3 regions of the Pseudomonas sp. PvP027 genome follow, and region 2 is predicted to be linked to each of the others. Evidence: predicted binding sites of a transcription regulator. Region 2 holds the regulator's gene; each other region holds the start of a gene.

Region 1 (4,815 bases), 1.9 Mb from region 2:
GCGTCAGACAGACCAGCCACGCGCGACCGAGCACAACATTGGTCGGCCCAGGCACCTTTTGCCATTCATGCAACGCCAACAGCCAGCCTACAATGATCGCCAACCAGAGTTGTGAGTAAGGCATGACGATCACGCCATCGACCATGGACTGGGTCAGGGCACCAATGAGACTGGCGAACAGGCACAGGCGCATCAGGTCAACAGGCTCAAGGGACAGCGCACGCTTATGCACTAGCACAGCGGTGGTGCTCAACCCATACAGCGCCAGACCTGCCACACATAACGTCGAGGGAATCCCCCACTCACAGGCCCATTGCAGAATGGCCTGATGTGGGTGCGCCGCCACGGCATTCCATATATCAGCGAAATGCATGGGACCAAAACCAAGGAGCGGGCGCTCTTTGATCATTTCCCATGCTTGTTGCCAGAGGATTTCGCGCGCGGACAGAGACGTGGTCAGACGGTCGCCGGCGAAATTGCTGACTTCGATACCTAGCAAACCTGGCAACACGCTGAACAGCAGAGTGAACAGCAGGAGCCCCGTCGAAGCCGCGCCCAACTGCCAACCGGCCCAACGGCGTCCGGCAAGTCCGAGGCAGAACATAACTGCAACTGCGGCGGCCATGCCCAGCCATGTACCACGAGTTCCTCCACTGATCGCGATCATCCACCAGAGACTGGTCAGACAGAACAAACCAATTTTGATCGAGCGCCGCGTACAGGTCAGTAGTAGTGGCAGCACCAGTAAGGGCAAAGTGAAGGTCTGGAATTGACCATAGAAACGCTTGTTGGAAAAGCCGTCGAGTAGTAGGTCGGTGTCCAGGATACCTGCCGAGCCAAGAAATGCCGCTGTAGAGTTGGAGATAAACTGGATCGTTTTGACAGAGCAGATGAGGATGACAAAGCCTATAAAGGCACGATCCATCTGGTCACCATGAAGCCGCCTTTGCAGGGAGATTGCAGTCGCAATGGCACAGGAAAGTAATAAGACTGATAGTTCAGTCAGAGCCCACAGAGGCTGGCGAGCCGCAAAACTGGAAAGCAATCCTCCAGACAGCACGAGAAAAAAAACAACCTTAGTAGGAGAATCAAACAACAAAGCGGTTGAACGGCTAGAAAAAAATAAAAACAAGATCAAAACAGATAACGAACCGATAAAAAACTGCGTGAGGCGCTGAGTGTCGTGACTAGAATTATCTGGTATACACACAACGATGAGTAGCGCACAGCAAACGGATAAAAAAAACCCTGAATTTTTAGCCTTGAAAAACAACTTATCCTCTCTTCATCATAAAAAGAGGACGCAAGAGCGTCCTCTTCAACATAAATTACTTAGGAGGCTGCTCCAGTACAGGCACTGATATTAGCGTTTACCGGAACGACGGTACATGACCAAGTAATACTAGCGCCTACGGTAGCCACGTCTGGCGGAGTGGGCTGAAGTCTGACCGTGACTGCGCCCTTAGTAGCTGTCAGAAGACCGCTACCTGTGCAACCTGAGATAAGAGTAGTTCCGGTACCGCAAAGAGCAGCACCACTTGAGCCGTTCGACCAGTTTTCTGAAACAGCCAATTTAGCTGAATCCAAGCCAGCAAGCAGAGCAGAAGCCTGCGCGCGCAAGGTATAGTTTTGATAGGAAGGAATGGCCACTGCAGCCAAAATCCCGATGATCGCAACAACGATCATCAGCTCGATCAACGTGAAACCTTTTTGTGTTTGCATGCGTACTTCTCCAGGCGTCAATAAGGTAGTGCCTTGACTCTGGGCAAGCATAGCCCGTGCCAATACTGGGTAAGTCGCTACTCACTGCTTTGTGCCCTGACATTGACAACGGGGCAGTATCAGAAACCAGCAGAAACTGACAATTTTTGTCATATGCCTCGCTGCCAATTGGCAGCATCGCCCGACTAAGCTATAACCCTCACACTGTCTGTGTCTGGTGGTTATATGACTGATGCTGTCCTCACCGGTTTGGCCAAACAATTGGTCCTGGCCGAGCTCCTTACTGAACCTGTTGCGCAGCAAGCGTATCAACAGGCGCGTCGTGACAAGATTTCGTTGGTCAGCTATCTGGTTCAGAACAAACTGGTCAAAAGCCTGACGCTGGCAGAAATGGCTTCCGATCAGTTTGGCGTGCCATTCATGGACCTCGCCAGCCTGGACAAGGAAAGTCAGCCTAAAGGGCTGGTCAGTGAAAAGCTGGTTCGACAGCATCACGCTCTCCCCCTCTGGCGACGCGGCAACAAGCTGTTCATCGCCATATCAGACCCGACTAACCATCAGGCAGTGACTGATATTCAGTTCAGCACCGGCCTGAACACTGAAGCGATTCTGGTTGAAGACGACAAGCTGACCATTGCCATAGACCGTTTTTTTGACACTGAAAGCGGCCTTGGCGAGTTGGCAGACATTGATTTGGGCTTGGACATCGAGCCTGCCAGTGACAAGGAAACTTCACTGGCAACTCAGAGTGACGCCGACGATGCTCCTGTCGTGCGCTTCGTCAACAAGATGCTGATGGATGCCATACGGCTGGGCTCATCCGACCTGCATTTTGAACCTTACGAAAAGATCTTTCGCGTGCGCCTGCGCACCGACGGTATTTTGCATGAAGTGGCCAGACCACCGATCCATCTGGCCAACCGAATTGCTGCGCGCCTGAAAGTCATGGCCAGCCTCGATATCTCTGAGCGGCGCAAACCGCAGGACGGCAGGGTCAAGCTGCGCGTATCCAAAAACAAAGCGATCGACTTCCGTATGAATACGCTGCCAACACTGTGGGGCGAGAAGATCGTGATGCGGATTCTCGACCCGACCAGTGCGCAGATGGGCATTGATGCGCTGGGCTACGAGCCGGAACAGAAAGCACTGTATCTAGAGGCGCTGAAACAACCACAAGGCATGATTCTAGTGACCGGCCCGACGGGGTCCGGCAAGACTGTTTCCCTGTATACCGGCCTGAATATCCTCAATACTGTGGACATCAACATCTCTACAGCTGAAGACCCGGTGGAAATCAACCTGGAAGGTATTAATCAGGTCAATGTCAATCCGCGTCAGGGACTGGACTTTTCTCAGGCACTGCGCGCATTCCTGCGTCAAGATCCCGACGTAATCATGGTCGGCGAGATACGAGACCTGGAAACTGCCGAAATCGCCATTAAAGCCTCGCAGACCGGTCACATGGTGTTATCTACCCTGCACACTAATAGTGCTGCAGAAACCCTGACGCGCTTGCATCATATGGGTGTCGCAGCCTTCAACATCGCTACAGCCATCAACCTCATCATTGCCCAGCGGCTGGCGCGCAAGCTCTGTAGCCATTGCAAGAAAGAACTCGATATACCCCGGGAAACGCTCATCCAGGAGGGCTTTCCGGAAGAGAAGATCGGCACGTTCAAAATCTATGGCCCAGTAGGTTGTGAACATTGCAACGGCGGTTACAGGGGCCGGGTCGGTATTTATGAAGTGGTGAAGAAAACCCCTGAGTTGGAACGTATCATCATGGAAGAAGGCAATTCGCTGGAGATTTCCAGGCAGATGCGCAAGGACGGCTTCAATGACTTGAGGACCTCCGGCCTGTCGAAGGCCATGCAAGGCATTACCAGCCTTGAAGAAGTCAACCGCGTGACCAAGGATTAAGCATGGCCAGCAAGGCAGTTAAAGTCAGTGTTTACACATGGGAAGGTGTAGACAAAAAAGGCGGCAAACTCAGTGGTGAAGTGAACGGGCACAATCTTGCGCTTGTGAAGGCGCAGTTGCGCAAGCAAGGTATCAATTTCACCAAGGTACGTAAAAAGCCCGTATCGATCTTTGGCAAAGGCAAGAAGATCAAGCCGCTGGACATTGCATTCTTTTCTCGGCAGATGGCAACCATGATGAAGGCTGGCGTGCCGCTTCTGCAGTCATTTGACATCATTGCCGAGGGCGCAGAAAACCCGAACATGCGTGCGCTTGTCGGCTCACTAAAGCAGGAGGTCTCAGCAGGGAACAGCTTTGCGACTGCGCTGCGACAGAAACCGGAATACTTCGATGATCTGTTTTGCAACCTGGTCGATGCCGGAGAGCAGGCCGGGGCGCTCGAAAGTTTGCTGGACCGCGTGGCGAGCTACAAGGAAAAGACAGAAAGGCTAAAGGCCAAAATCAAGAAGGCGATGACTTATCCTACCGCCGTATTAATTGTCGCGTTTATCGTATCAGGTATTTTGTTGATCAAGGTCGTGCCGCAGTTCCAGTCTGTGTTTGCAGGGTTTAACGCGGAATTGCCAGCGTTCACATTGATGGTCATCGCGCTTTCGGAAGTCGTTCAGCAGTGGTGGCTGGCAATAGTTATATTGTTTTTTATCAGCTTTTTCATGTTTAAGCGCGCCTACAAACGGTCTCAAAACTTTCGCGATAGTATCGACCGCTTTCTTCTGAAAGTCCCCATTATCGGCCCCCTCATTTTCAAATCGTCCGTCGCGCGCTATGCACGGACACTCGCGACGACCTTTGCAGCAGGCGTCCCGCTGGTCGAGGCTCTGGATTCGGTCGCCGGAGCCACCGGTAACGTTGTATTCAGAAACGCGGTCAATCAAGTCAAACAGGATGTCTCTACTGGCATGCAGCTGAATTTCTCGATGAGATCAACAGGTGTATTTCCAAGTCTGGCGATACAAATGACAGCAATCGGGGAAGAGTCCGGTGCGCTTGACGCCATGCTCGATAAAGTCGCGACTTACTATGAAGAAGAGGTCGACAATATGGTCGACAACATGACCAGCCTCATGGAACCGATGATCATGGCGGTGCTGGGTGTTATCGTCGGCGGCCTTG
Region 2 (4,815 bases):
CAGAGCAAGAAAGGCGAGGTTTCGTCCGGCGGCGACCAGGTCGAGCTGATCGATTCGGTTCGCGTCGAACGTACCGATGAAAAACAACGTACGACTATTATCACCAGTAGTCGCATGACCGTATTCCCTCAGAAGCAATATGCGCAGACCGACCAAGACGTTAGAATCGACGGCGCGGGCGGTGTGACCACGGCCAAGGGAATGAAAGCGTATTTGAAAGACAGCAGGATGGACCTGCTGTCCAACGTAAGAGGACAGTATGAGGCTCGTTAAAACTCTTCCTTTATTGCTCGGCCTGGGCGCAGCACTGGGAAGCGCGAGCGCCTGGTCCCTGCCAACCGACCGAGATCAGCCTATCCACATCCAGTCTGACGATGCTCAGCTCGATGACAAGAAAGGCGTGGCGACTTACAAGGGCAATGTCATCATCACTCAGGGTTCGATGAAAATCACGGGCAACACCGTGACGATTACTCGTAATGCCCAGGGCGAAGTCGATGTATTTACCTCCGTCGGCAATCTGGCCTACTACGAGCAGAAGCCTGCCGTGGACAAACCGATCGTGCAGGCCTATGCCGTCACCATCCAGTATTACGCCGGACAGGACCGTATCGTCCTGATCGACAAGGCCAAGGTCATCAATGACGGCAACACCTCGGAAGGCGAGAAAATCGTCTACGACACGGTCAGACAGGTCGTCAGCGCCGGTCGTGCCAATGGCGGTGCCAAGGTGACCACACCACGTCCGCGTATCGACATGGTCATCCAGCCGAAAAAGAAAACCGATCAACCTCAGAAGGCCCAGTAAATGGCGACGCTCAAAGCCCAGCATCTGGCTAAAAGCTACAAAAGCCGGCAGGTCGTGCGCGATGTGAGCATCTCCATCGACAGCGGCCAGATCGTCGGCCTGCTGGGCCCGAACGGCGCCGGCAAAACCACCTGCTTCTACATGATCGTCGGCCTGGTCCAGGCCGATCAGGGTCGCGTGCTGATTGACGATCTGGATGTCAGCCACCAACCCATGCACGGTCGCGCCCGTGCGGGTATCGGCTACCTGCCTCAGGAAGCCTCGATCTTCCGCAAGCTGTCGGTATCCGACAACATCATGGCGATTCTCGAGACCCGCAAGGAGCTCGATGCCGGCGCACGCCGCAAGGAGCTGGAAAGCCTCCTGCAGGAGTTCCACATCACCCACATCCGCGACAACCTGGGCATGAGCCTGTCGGGTGGTGAACGTCGCCGCGTGGAAATCGCTCGCGCCCTGGCCACCGCGCCGAAATTCATCCTGCTGGATGAACCGTTCGCAGGTGTCGACCCTATTTCGGTAGGTGACATCAAGCAGATCATTCACCACCTCAAGGCCAAGGGTATCGGTGTACTGATCACCGACCACAACGTCCGGGAAACGCTGGATATCTGCGAGACGGCCTACATCGTCAACGATGGGCAGCTGATTGCGGAAGGCGACTCAGAGACCATTCTGGCGAACCAGTTGGTGAAAGAAGTCTATCTCGGCCACGAGTTCCGCCTTTAATCGACTGCCCTTTGCGCTTCGCAGCCGATTGATGCCTACGCAGTGTATTGACAACATTTTATTTGTCATATCACTCTAGGCAAACGCACAGGTTTCAGGCATATAATTTGCTTAAGTTGGCGCCACGGCGCCTGTAGTAGATGGCGCATGCGCGCCGGCGAATAAGGTGTTTAGCCCCTGCCATGAAACCATCGCTAGTCTTGAGAATGGGCCAGCAGCTGACGATGACACCGCAGCTGCAACAGGCAATCCGCTTACTTCAGCTTTCAACTCTGGATCTCCAGCAGGAGATCCAGGAAGCGCTGGAGTCAAACCCTATGCTTGAGCGGCAGGAAGAAGGCGACGACTTCGACAACTCCGACCCGCTTGCCGACAACATCGAACAAAAGCCCAACCCCGACGTTCAGGAACCGACCTATCAGGAATCCGCGCCTACCGTGGACAACCTTGAAGAAGGCGAATGGAACGAACGCATTCCCAACGAGCTGCCCGTCGATACCGCATGGGAAGACATCTACCAGACCAGCGCCAGCAGCCTGCCAAGCAATGATGACGACGAGTGGGACTTCACCACACGCACTTCTGCCGGCGAAAGCCTGCAAAGTCACCTGCTGTGGCAACTGAATGTTGCGCCGATGTCCGACAAGGACCGCCTGGTGGCGGTCACGCTGATCGACTGCATCAACAACCAGGGCTACCTCGACGAGACGCTTGAGGAGATTCTCGAGTCGTTCGACCCCGAACTGGACATCGAACTCGACGAGATCGAAGCCGTACTGCACCGCATCCAGCAGTTTGAACCTGCCGGCATCGGCGCACGCAACCTGAGCGAATGCCTGCTGCTGCAACTGCGCCAGCTGCCAGCGAAGACGCCTTGGCTGACAGAAGCACAACGTCTGGTCAGCGACTACATCGATCTGCTTGGAAGCCGCGACTACGGCCAGCTGATGCGACGCATGAAGCTCAAGGAAGACGAGCTGCGCCAGGTCATCGAACTGGTCCAGAGCCTCAACCCGCGTCCAGGCTCGCAGATCGAATCCACCGAAGCCGAATACGTCATTCCGGACGTGATCGTGCGCAAGGACAACGAACGCTGGCTGGTCGAGCTCAATCAGGAATCAGTACCGCGCCTGCGCGTCAACCCGCAATACGCGGGCTTCGTGCGGCGCGCCGACACCAGCGCGGACAACACCTTCATGCGCAATCAGTTGCAGGAAGCGCGCTGGTTCATCAAGAGCCTGCAAAGCCGCAACGAAACACTGATGAAGGTCGCCACGCAAATCGTCGAACATCAGCGCGGTTTTCTCGAGTACGGCGACGAGGCCATGAAGCCGCTCGTCCTGCACGACATTGCCGAGGCAGTGGGCATGCACGAGTCGACCATCTCGCGCGTAACCACCCAGAAATTCATGCACACCCCACGCGGCATTTACGAGCTGAAATACTTCTTCTCAAGCCATGTGAGCACCTCCGAGGGCGGTGAATGCTCGTCCACGGCAATCCGTGCAATCATCAAAAAACTGGTTGCGGCGGAAAATCAGAAAAAGCCGTTGAGTGATAGCAAGATCGCTGGTTTACTGGAGGCACAAGGCATTCAAGTAGCCCGTCGCACAGTCGCCAAGTACCGTGAGTCTCTCGGGATCGCCCCTTCCAGTGAGCGTAAGCGACTGATGTGATGCAGGCCGAGCCACAGCGTTCCAGTGGCAGGCGCCATGCCTGCCTCTTTATGCACTGGCAAAGGAGAAAGCTGTATGCAAGTCAACATCAGTGGACACCAACTGGAAGTGACCAAACCCCTTCGTGAATACGTTGAGCTCAAGCTCAAGAAGCTCGAGGGGCATTTTGACAAGATTACCAACGTGCAGGTCACGATGACGGTCGAAAAGCTCAAGCAGAAGATCGAAGCCACGTTGCACATCCATGGTGGAGAGGTCGTTGCCAATGCTGAACATGATGACATGTACGCTGCCATCGACCTGCTCACTGACAAGCTAGACAGACAATTGCTCAAGCATAAGGAAAAGCAGCAAAGCATCCTCAAAGGTGCGGCCGCTCGCTAACGCCCATTTAAATGATCCGATTTGAAAATATCCTGACCCCCGGCCGTTCACTCGTGAACATGCCGGGCGGCAGCAAGAAACGTGTACTTGAACAGATTGCCAACCTGATCGGCCGCGAAGTGCCGGGAATGGAATCGGGCACTGTGTTCGAAAGCCTGATTGCCCGTGAAAAACTGGGATCGACCGGTTTCGGCAACGGCATCGCCATTCCTCACTGCCGCCTGGCCTCCTGTGGCGAGCCTGTCAGTGCCGTGATTCACCTTGATGCCCCGGTAGATTTTGACGCCATCGACGGCGCGCCCGTAGACTTGCTGTTTGTCTTGCTGGTCCCGCAGAAGGCGACCGACGATCACCTGGAGCTGCTTAGCCAGATTGCCGGAATGCTCGACAAGGCCGACGTGCGCAAGAGCCTGCGCAACGCGGCAAGCGATGAAGCGCTGTATAACGTGGTGCTGGACGCACAAAAAGGTCCTTGACAATGCGCATGATCATCGTCAGCGGCCGCTCCGGTTCGGGCAAAAGCACCGCGCTGGATGTACTGGAAGACAACGGCTTCTATTGTGTCGACAACCTTCCTGCCGGTCTGCTGCCGGAACTGGCCGAACGCGCACTGATCAACACCGAACTCGCCGAACCCTTGCTGGCGGTTTCGATAGATGCCCGCAACCTGCCAAGCCATCTGACCCGTTTTCCGCAGATGCTCGATGAAGTGCGCTCACGCAATATCCAGTGCGACGTGCTGTATCTGGATGCCGACGAAGCCACCCTGCTCAAACGCTTCTCGGAAACCCGACGTCGCCACCCCTTGAGCACGGCAGATCGCTCGCTGGCCGAGGCGATACGCGACGAGACTACATTGCTGGGCCCGATCATCGATCTGGCCGACCTGAAGATCAACACCACCCACCTGAACCTCTATCAGTTGCGCGACGCGCTCAAGCTTCGTCTGCTGAACAAGCCCGAGCCAGGCACTGCGTTTCTGATCGAGTCGTTTGGTTTCAAGCGCGGCATGCCCATTGATGCAGACCTGGTATTCGATGTGCGCTGCCTGCCCAATCCGTACTGGAAGCCGGAACTGCGCGACCACTCTGGGCTCGAACAACCCGTTATCGACTACCTGTCGGTGCAGCCTGATGTCGAAGAAATGTTTCAGGACATCTTCGCTTACCTGAACAAATGGCTACCCCGGTTTGCAGCCAGTAACCGTTCTTACGTTACCAT
Region 3 (4,815 bases), 760 kb from region 2:
GAACCTGACGTCGACCGTTGACACGATTGCAACCAGTTACAAGTCGTCCCAGGCCTTGCAGGCTTCATCGCTGGTGGGTCGTTCAGTGATCATTGATTCGGGCAGCACCTCGGTCGACACGACCAAGGGTCTGACCGGTTCGATCGTGGTTCCGGCTGCAACCTCGGCGACAACGGTCAAGGTATACGACGCACAATCGAACCTGGTTGACAGTGTCGATCTGGGAGCCCAGGCCGCCGGCACGACCAACTTCGCCTGGGACGGTACCGATTCAAGCGGCACTGCGCTGCCCTCGGGTACTTACAGCTTCAAGGCGGAAGGCGCGGTTGACGGCAAGAACACCCAGTTTGCGACTTACCTGCCCGCCACGGTCAACAGCGTCACGCTGGGTGTCAATGGCGCGGAAACAATGCTTAACCTGGCCAGCGGCAGTGTTGCCCTGTCCAAAGTTCAAACCATCGGATTGTAGAGCCGCTACGGCGCAGGAGTGAAACATGTCTTTCAATATCGGCCTTAGTGGGCTCTATGCTGCAAACAAAAGTCTCGACGTTACCGGCAACAACATTGCCAACGTGGCGACCACTGGATTCAAAAGTTCGCGCATCGAATTCGCTGACCAGTACGCACAATCGATTCGCGGCACGTCGGGCGGCACAAGTGTCGGCAGCGGTGTTACCACGGCCGCTGTTTCTCAGCAGTTTTCCCAAGGCAGCCTGACCACCGGCACAGGCAATTCACTTGACCTGGCCATCAATGGCAATGGTTTCTTCATGCTCAGCAACAAGGGTGATTCGTTGTATACCCGTGCAGGCGCCTTCCATACTGACAAGGACGGCTACGTCGTCAACAGTTCGGGCATGAACCTTCAGGGTTATAACGTTGATGCAAACGGCACGGTCATGGTCGGCTCTTCCGGTGATCTGCGAGTGGACAGCTCCAACCAGCTGGCAAGTCCGACCAGCATGATTACCAACACTGCCAACCTCAACTCGACATCGGCCATTCCGACGGTCACTCCGTTTGATGCCACCAATTCCAAAACCTACAACGATACTTACAGCACCACCGTCTTTGACTCACAAGGCAACGAGCACAGGATGGAAAGCTATTTTGCCAAGAATGGTACGAATAGCTGGACCATGTACTCGCTGATTGACGGGCGTAATATCAGTAATCCGGCCAGCACGGTGCCTGATGCAAACAATCTGACGTTCGACTCTTCTGGGTCGCTGATCATCAATACCGGCACCACGCCGACTTCACCTTCGCCAAGCGCTAACGTGGCGGTCAACGCCGACGGCACTTTCAAGGTGACCAACTGGGTACCGGCTATTCAGACCGGTACGGGTAATTCGGCCACCTGGGGTCCCAACGGCGCTGCGGGTGTTGCTTCGGGTATCCAGCTGGACATGACGGCTTCGACGCAGACCGCTTCGGCAACAGGCCGTTCGGCGCAGGCGCAGAATGGCTACGCGGCAGGTCAGATCAAGGACATGAGCGTAGATGCCTCCGGTAAACTGTTCGCGTCTTACACCAATGGTCAGTCCAAGGTCATCGGCCAGGTTTCCCTGACGTCCTTTGCCAACGTGCAAGGCCTTGCGCCTGCTGGCGGGACCAACTGGCGCGAAACCTTCTCTTCGGGCATCCCGGGCACTGGCGCTCCGCAGTCGGGGACTCTGGGTTATGTCACCGGTCAGGCGCTGGAAGAATCCAACGTCGATCTGACGCTTGAGCTGGTCAACCTGATCAAGGCGCAAAGCAACTATCAGGCTAACGCCAAGACCATCTCTACGCAGAGCACCATCATGCAGACCACTATTCAGATGACGTAATAAGCGTCGCTGGTCAAATGGTAAAAAAGCCCCTGAAACAGGGGCTTTTTTGTGAGTGATCAAATCGAGCAGTCGGCCTTGATGAAGTGACCTTTCAAGCGTTTCCAGCCCGGGCCGGGACTGGTCTGGGCACAAACGATCCGACTGTCGCCCTGCCATTTGTAGTAATGCGCGGGAGCGGCCTGGGCGAGCAGGGCGAGGCTGGCTGCCGCGATGCCGACAATGCACACGCGAAAAGACATGGCGGTTCCCGATGAGAGCTGTGATGTCGGTCAGATTATCACTGTCGATCAGGCTGTCTGCGCGTACCTGCGAAGTTTTTTTGGCGTTGCGCGAGGTTTGGCGTGAGGTGGGCGGCAGTCCGCCGCCGCTATTGGCTGGCACTTTGCCGAGAGGCAGGCGACCGGTGCCTGTTTTTGCTGGCTAATCAAGCATTTGTATCGAGCCTGATAAGTTGGTTCAAAAATTGCTTTAACCCTTTCAGAACAGCTACAGGCGGCAAGCGTCTGTCGGAGGAGGAAGACTGTGGACAAGTTGCTTTACGTCGCAATGAGCGGTGCATCCGAAAACGCGATCGCGCAAAAGGCTCATGCCAACAACCTGGCAAACGTCTCGACCAACGGTTTCATGCGTGACCTTGAACAGGCCCGCTCGATGCCGGTGTTTGGCGAGGTCATGCCATCGCGCGCCTACGCCATGAGTGAGCGTCCGGGGACCGACTTTTCCGCCGGTGCCATGGTGCAGACCGGTCGTGAACTGGACATCGCCGTCAAGGGTGATGGCTGGATCGCAGTGCAGACGCCCGACGGCGGTGAAGCCTATACCCGCAGTTCCGGCATGAACATCGATGCTCTCGGCGTATTGCGCGACGGCAGCGGTTTGCCGGTTATGGGCAACGGCGGTCCGATTGCCGTGCCGCCTCAGCAGCAGATCGAGATCGGCGCCGACGGCACGATCAGCATTCGTTCGCTGGGCGAGAGTCCGCAGGTGATGGCACAGGTCGACCGTATCAAGCTGGTCAAGCCTGACCTGAAGACCATGGAGAAGGGCCCTGACGGCCTGATCCACACCAAGACCGGCAGGCCTGCCGACGCAGATGCCACCGTTCAGGTCGAGTCCGGCTTTCTGCAGGCGAGCAACGTCAATGCGGTCGAGGAAATGACTTCGGTACTGGCCTTGTCCCGTCAATTCGAATTGCACGTCAAGATGATGAAGACCGCCGAAGAAGACGATCAGTCTATGGCTCGCGTCTTGCAAATTGGCTAATCAATGACAGCTTGCGCCGACAAACCGGCGCTCGAGGAGAACACACATGCTTCCTGCACTATACGTCGCCAAAACCGGTCTTGCCGCTCAGGACACCAACCTGACCACCATCTCCAACAACCTGGCGAACGTCTCGACCACCGGTTTCAAAAGTGACCGTGCCGAGTTCCAGGACCTGTTGTACCAGATCAAACGCCAGCCGGGTGCCCAGTCCACTCAGGATAGCGAACTGCCTTCCGGCCTGCAGCTGGGTACCGGTGTGCGCATTGTCGGTACGCAGAAGAACTTCACTGCCGGTAGCCTGCAGACCACTAACAACCCGCTGGACCTGGCGGTCAACGGTCGCGGTTTCTTTCAGGTGACCCAGCCGGACGGCACCGTTGCCTACAGCCGTGACGGTACGTTCCACCTCGACGCCAACGGCCAGATCGTGACGGCCAACGGTTACGCCCTCGAGCCTGCGATTGTCGTTCCGCAGAATGCCCAGACCTTCACGGTCGGTCAGGACGGTACTGTGTCCGTCACACTGGCAGGTGCCACTGCGACACCGCAGATCATCGGCAACATCCAGACCGCCGACTTCATCAACCCGGCCGGCTTGCAGGCCATCGGCGGCAACCTGTACCTGGAAACCGGTTCGAGCGGCGCGCCGCAGATCGGCACCCCTGGCCTCAACGGCCTGGGCCCGACCCTGCAGAACACCCTGGAAAACTCCAACGTCAGCACCGTTGAGGAACTGGTCAACATGATCACCACTCAGCGCGCCTACGAGATGAACTCCAAAGTGATCTCGACCGCTGACCAGATGCTGCAAAACCTGACTCAGAACCTGTAAGTCCTTGATGTCGCTGCTCGTAGAACCGCTCAATCCGATGGGGCGCCTGATAAGCGCCTGTTACACCGCGAGGTTTCAAGTGTCATGAACCGCCTTAGTGTTCCGCGTTTTTCAGTGTTGATCGCTTCATTGTGCGGGATCACCTTGCTGTCCGGCTGTGTTGCGCCGACGGCCAAGCCCAATGACCCTTATTACGCTCCGGTGTTGCCGCGTACGCCCATGTCGGCGGCTGCCAACAATGGCGCCATCTATCAGGCCGGCTTCGAGCAGAACCTGTACGGCGACCGCAAGGCCTTCCGTATCGGCGACATCATCACCATCACGCTTTCCGAGCGTATGGCGGCGAGCAAGGCAGCCACTTCGGCAATGTCCAAGGACAGCACCAACAGCATTGGTCTGACCTCGCTGTTCGGTTCGGGTTTGACCACCAATAACCCGATCGGCGGCAACGACCTGAGCCTCAACGCCGGTTACAACGGCGCGCGGTCCACCAAGGGTGATGGCAAGGCCGCACAGAGCAACAGCCTGACCGGTTCGGTCACCGTGACGGTTGCGGATGTGCTGCCCAACGGCATTCTGGCGGTGCGTGGCGAGAAGTGGATGACCCTCAATACCGGTGATGAACTGGTGCGGATTGCCGGCCTGGTCAGGGCTGACGACATCGCGACCGACAACACCGTGTCGTCCACCCGTATCGCTGATGCACGTATTACCTATTCGGGGACCGGAGCCTTTGCCGATACCAGCCAGCCAGGCTGGTTCGACCGGTTCTTCCTCAGCCCGTTGTTCCCTTTCTGATAGCGGGATAGACATGATCAAGCTCAAACAACTGATAGCGGCGACCTTGTTGTTGTCCACAGCGTTCGGCGTTCACGCCGAGCG

What was found. Region 2 encodes sigma-54, which starts transcription at its own class of promoters, with help from an activator protein. Its sites were predicted from a motif close to ANTGGCATNNANNTTGCTNT; they were not measured.
Region 1: JOE33_RS10160 (pilin) is a predicted target of sigma-54. The motif match lies at 1,767-1,786, and genes of this name have one in related genera.
Region 3: JOE33_RS22310 (flagellar basal body rod protein FlgF) is a predicted target of sigma-54. The motif match lies at 2,286-2,305, and genes of this name have one in related genera.

Annotation. Positions count from the first base shown of each region.
Region 1 is NZ_JAFIBK010000001.1:2,426,134-2,430,948, forward strand. It holds gene JOE33_RS10155 (O-antigen ligase family protein) at 1-1,138, opposite strand, end outside; gene JOE33_RS10160 (pilin) at 1,333-1,722, opposite strand; gene pilB (type IV-A pilus assembly ATPase PilB) at 1,948-3,642, shown strand; gene JOE33_RS10170 (type II secretion system F family protein) at 3,645-4,815, shown strand, end outside.
Region 2 is NZ_JAFIBK010000001.1:4,361,143-4,365,957, reverse strand. It holds gene lptC (LPS export ABC transporter periplasmic protein LptC) at 1-273, shown strand, start outside; gene lptA (lipopolysaccharide transport periplasmic protein LptA) at 260-808, shown strand; gene lptB (LPS export ABC transporter ATP-binding protein) at 809-1,534, shown strand; gene JOE33_RS18860 (RNA polymerase factor sigma-54) at 1,717-3,210, shown strand; gene raiA (ribosome-associated translation inhibitor RaiA) at 3,286-3,594, shown strand; gene ptsN (PTS IIA-like nitrogen regulatory protein PtsN) at 3,606-4,070, shown strand; gene rapZ (RNase adapter RapZ) at 4,073-4,815, shown strand, end outside.
Region 3 is NZ_JAFIBK010000001.1:5,119,017-5,123,831, forward strand. It holds gene flgD (flagellar hook assembly protein FlgD) at 1-469, shown strand, start outside; gene flgE (flagellar hook protein FlgE) at 495-1,832, shown strand; gene JOE33_RS22305 (hypothetical protein) at 1,892-2,074, opposite strand; gene JOE33_RS22310 (flagellar basal body rod protein FlgF) at 2,358-3,098, shown strand; gene flgG (flagellar basal-body rod protein FlgG) at 3,145-3,933, shown strand; gene flgH (flagellar basal body L-ring protein FlgH) at 4,018-4,731, shown strand; gene JOE33_RS22325 (flagellar basal body P-ring protein FlgI) at 4,745-4,815, shown strand, end outside.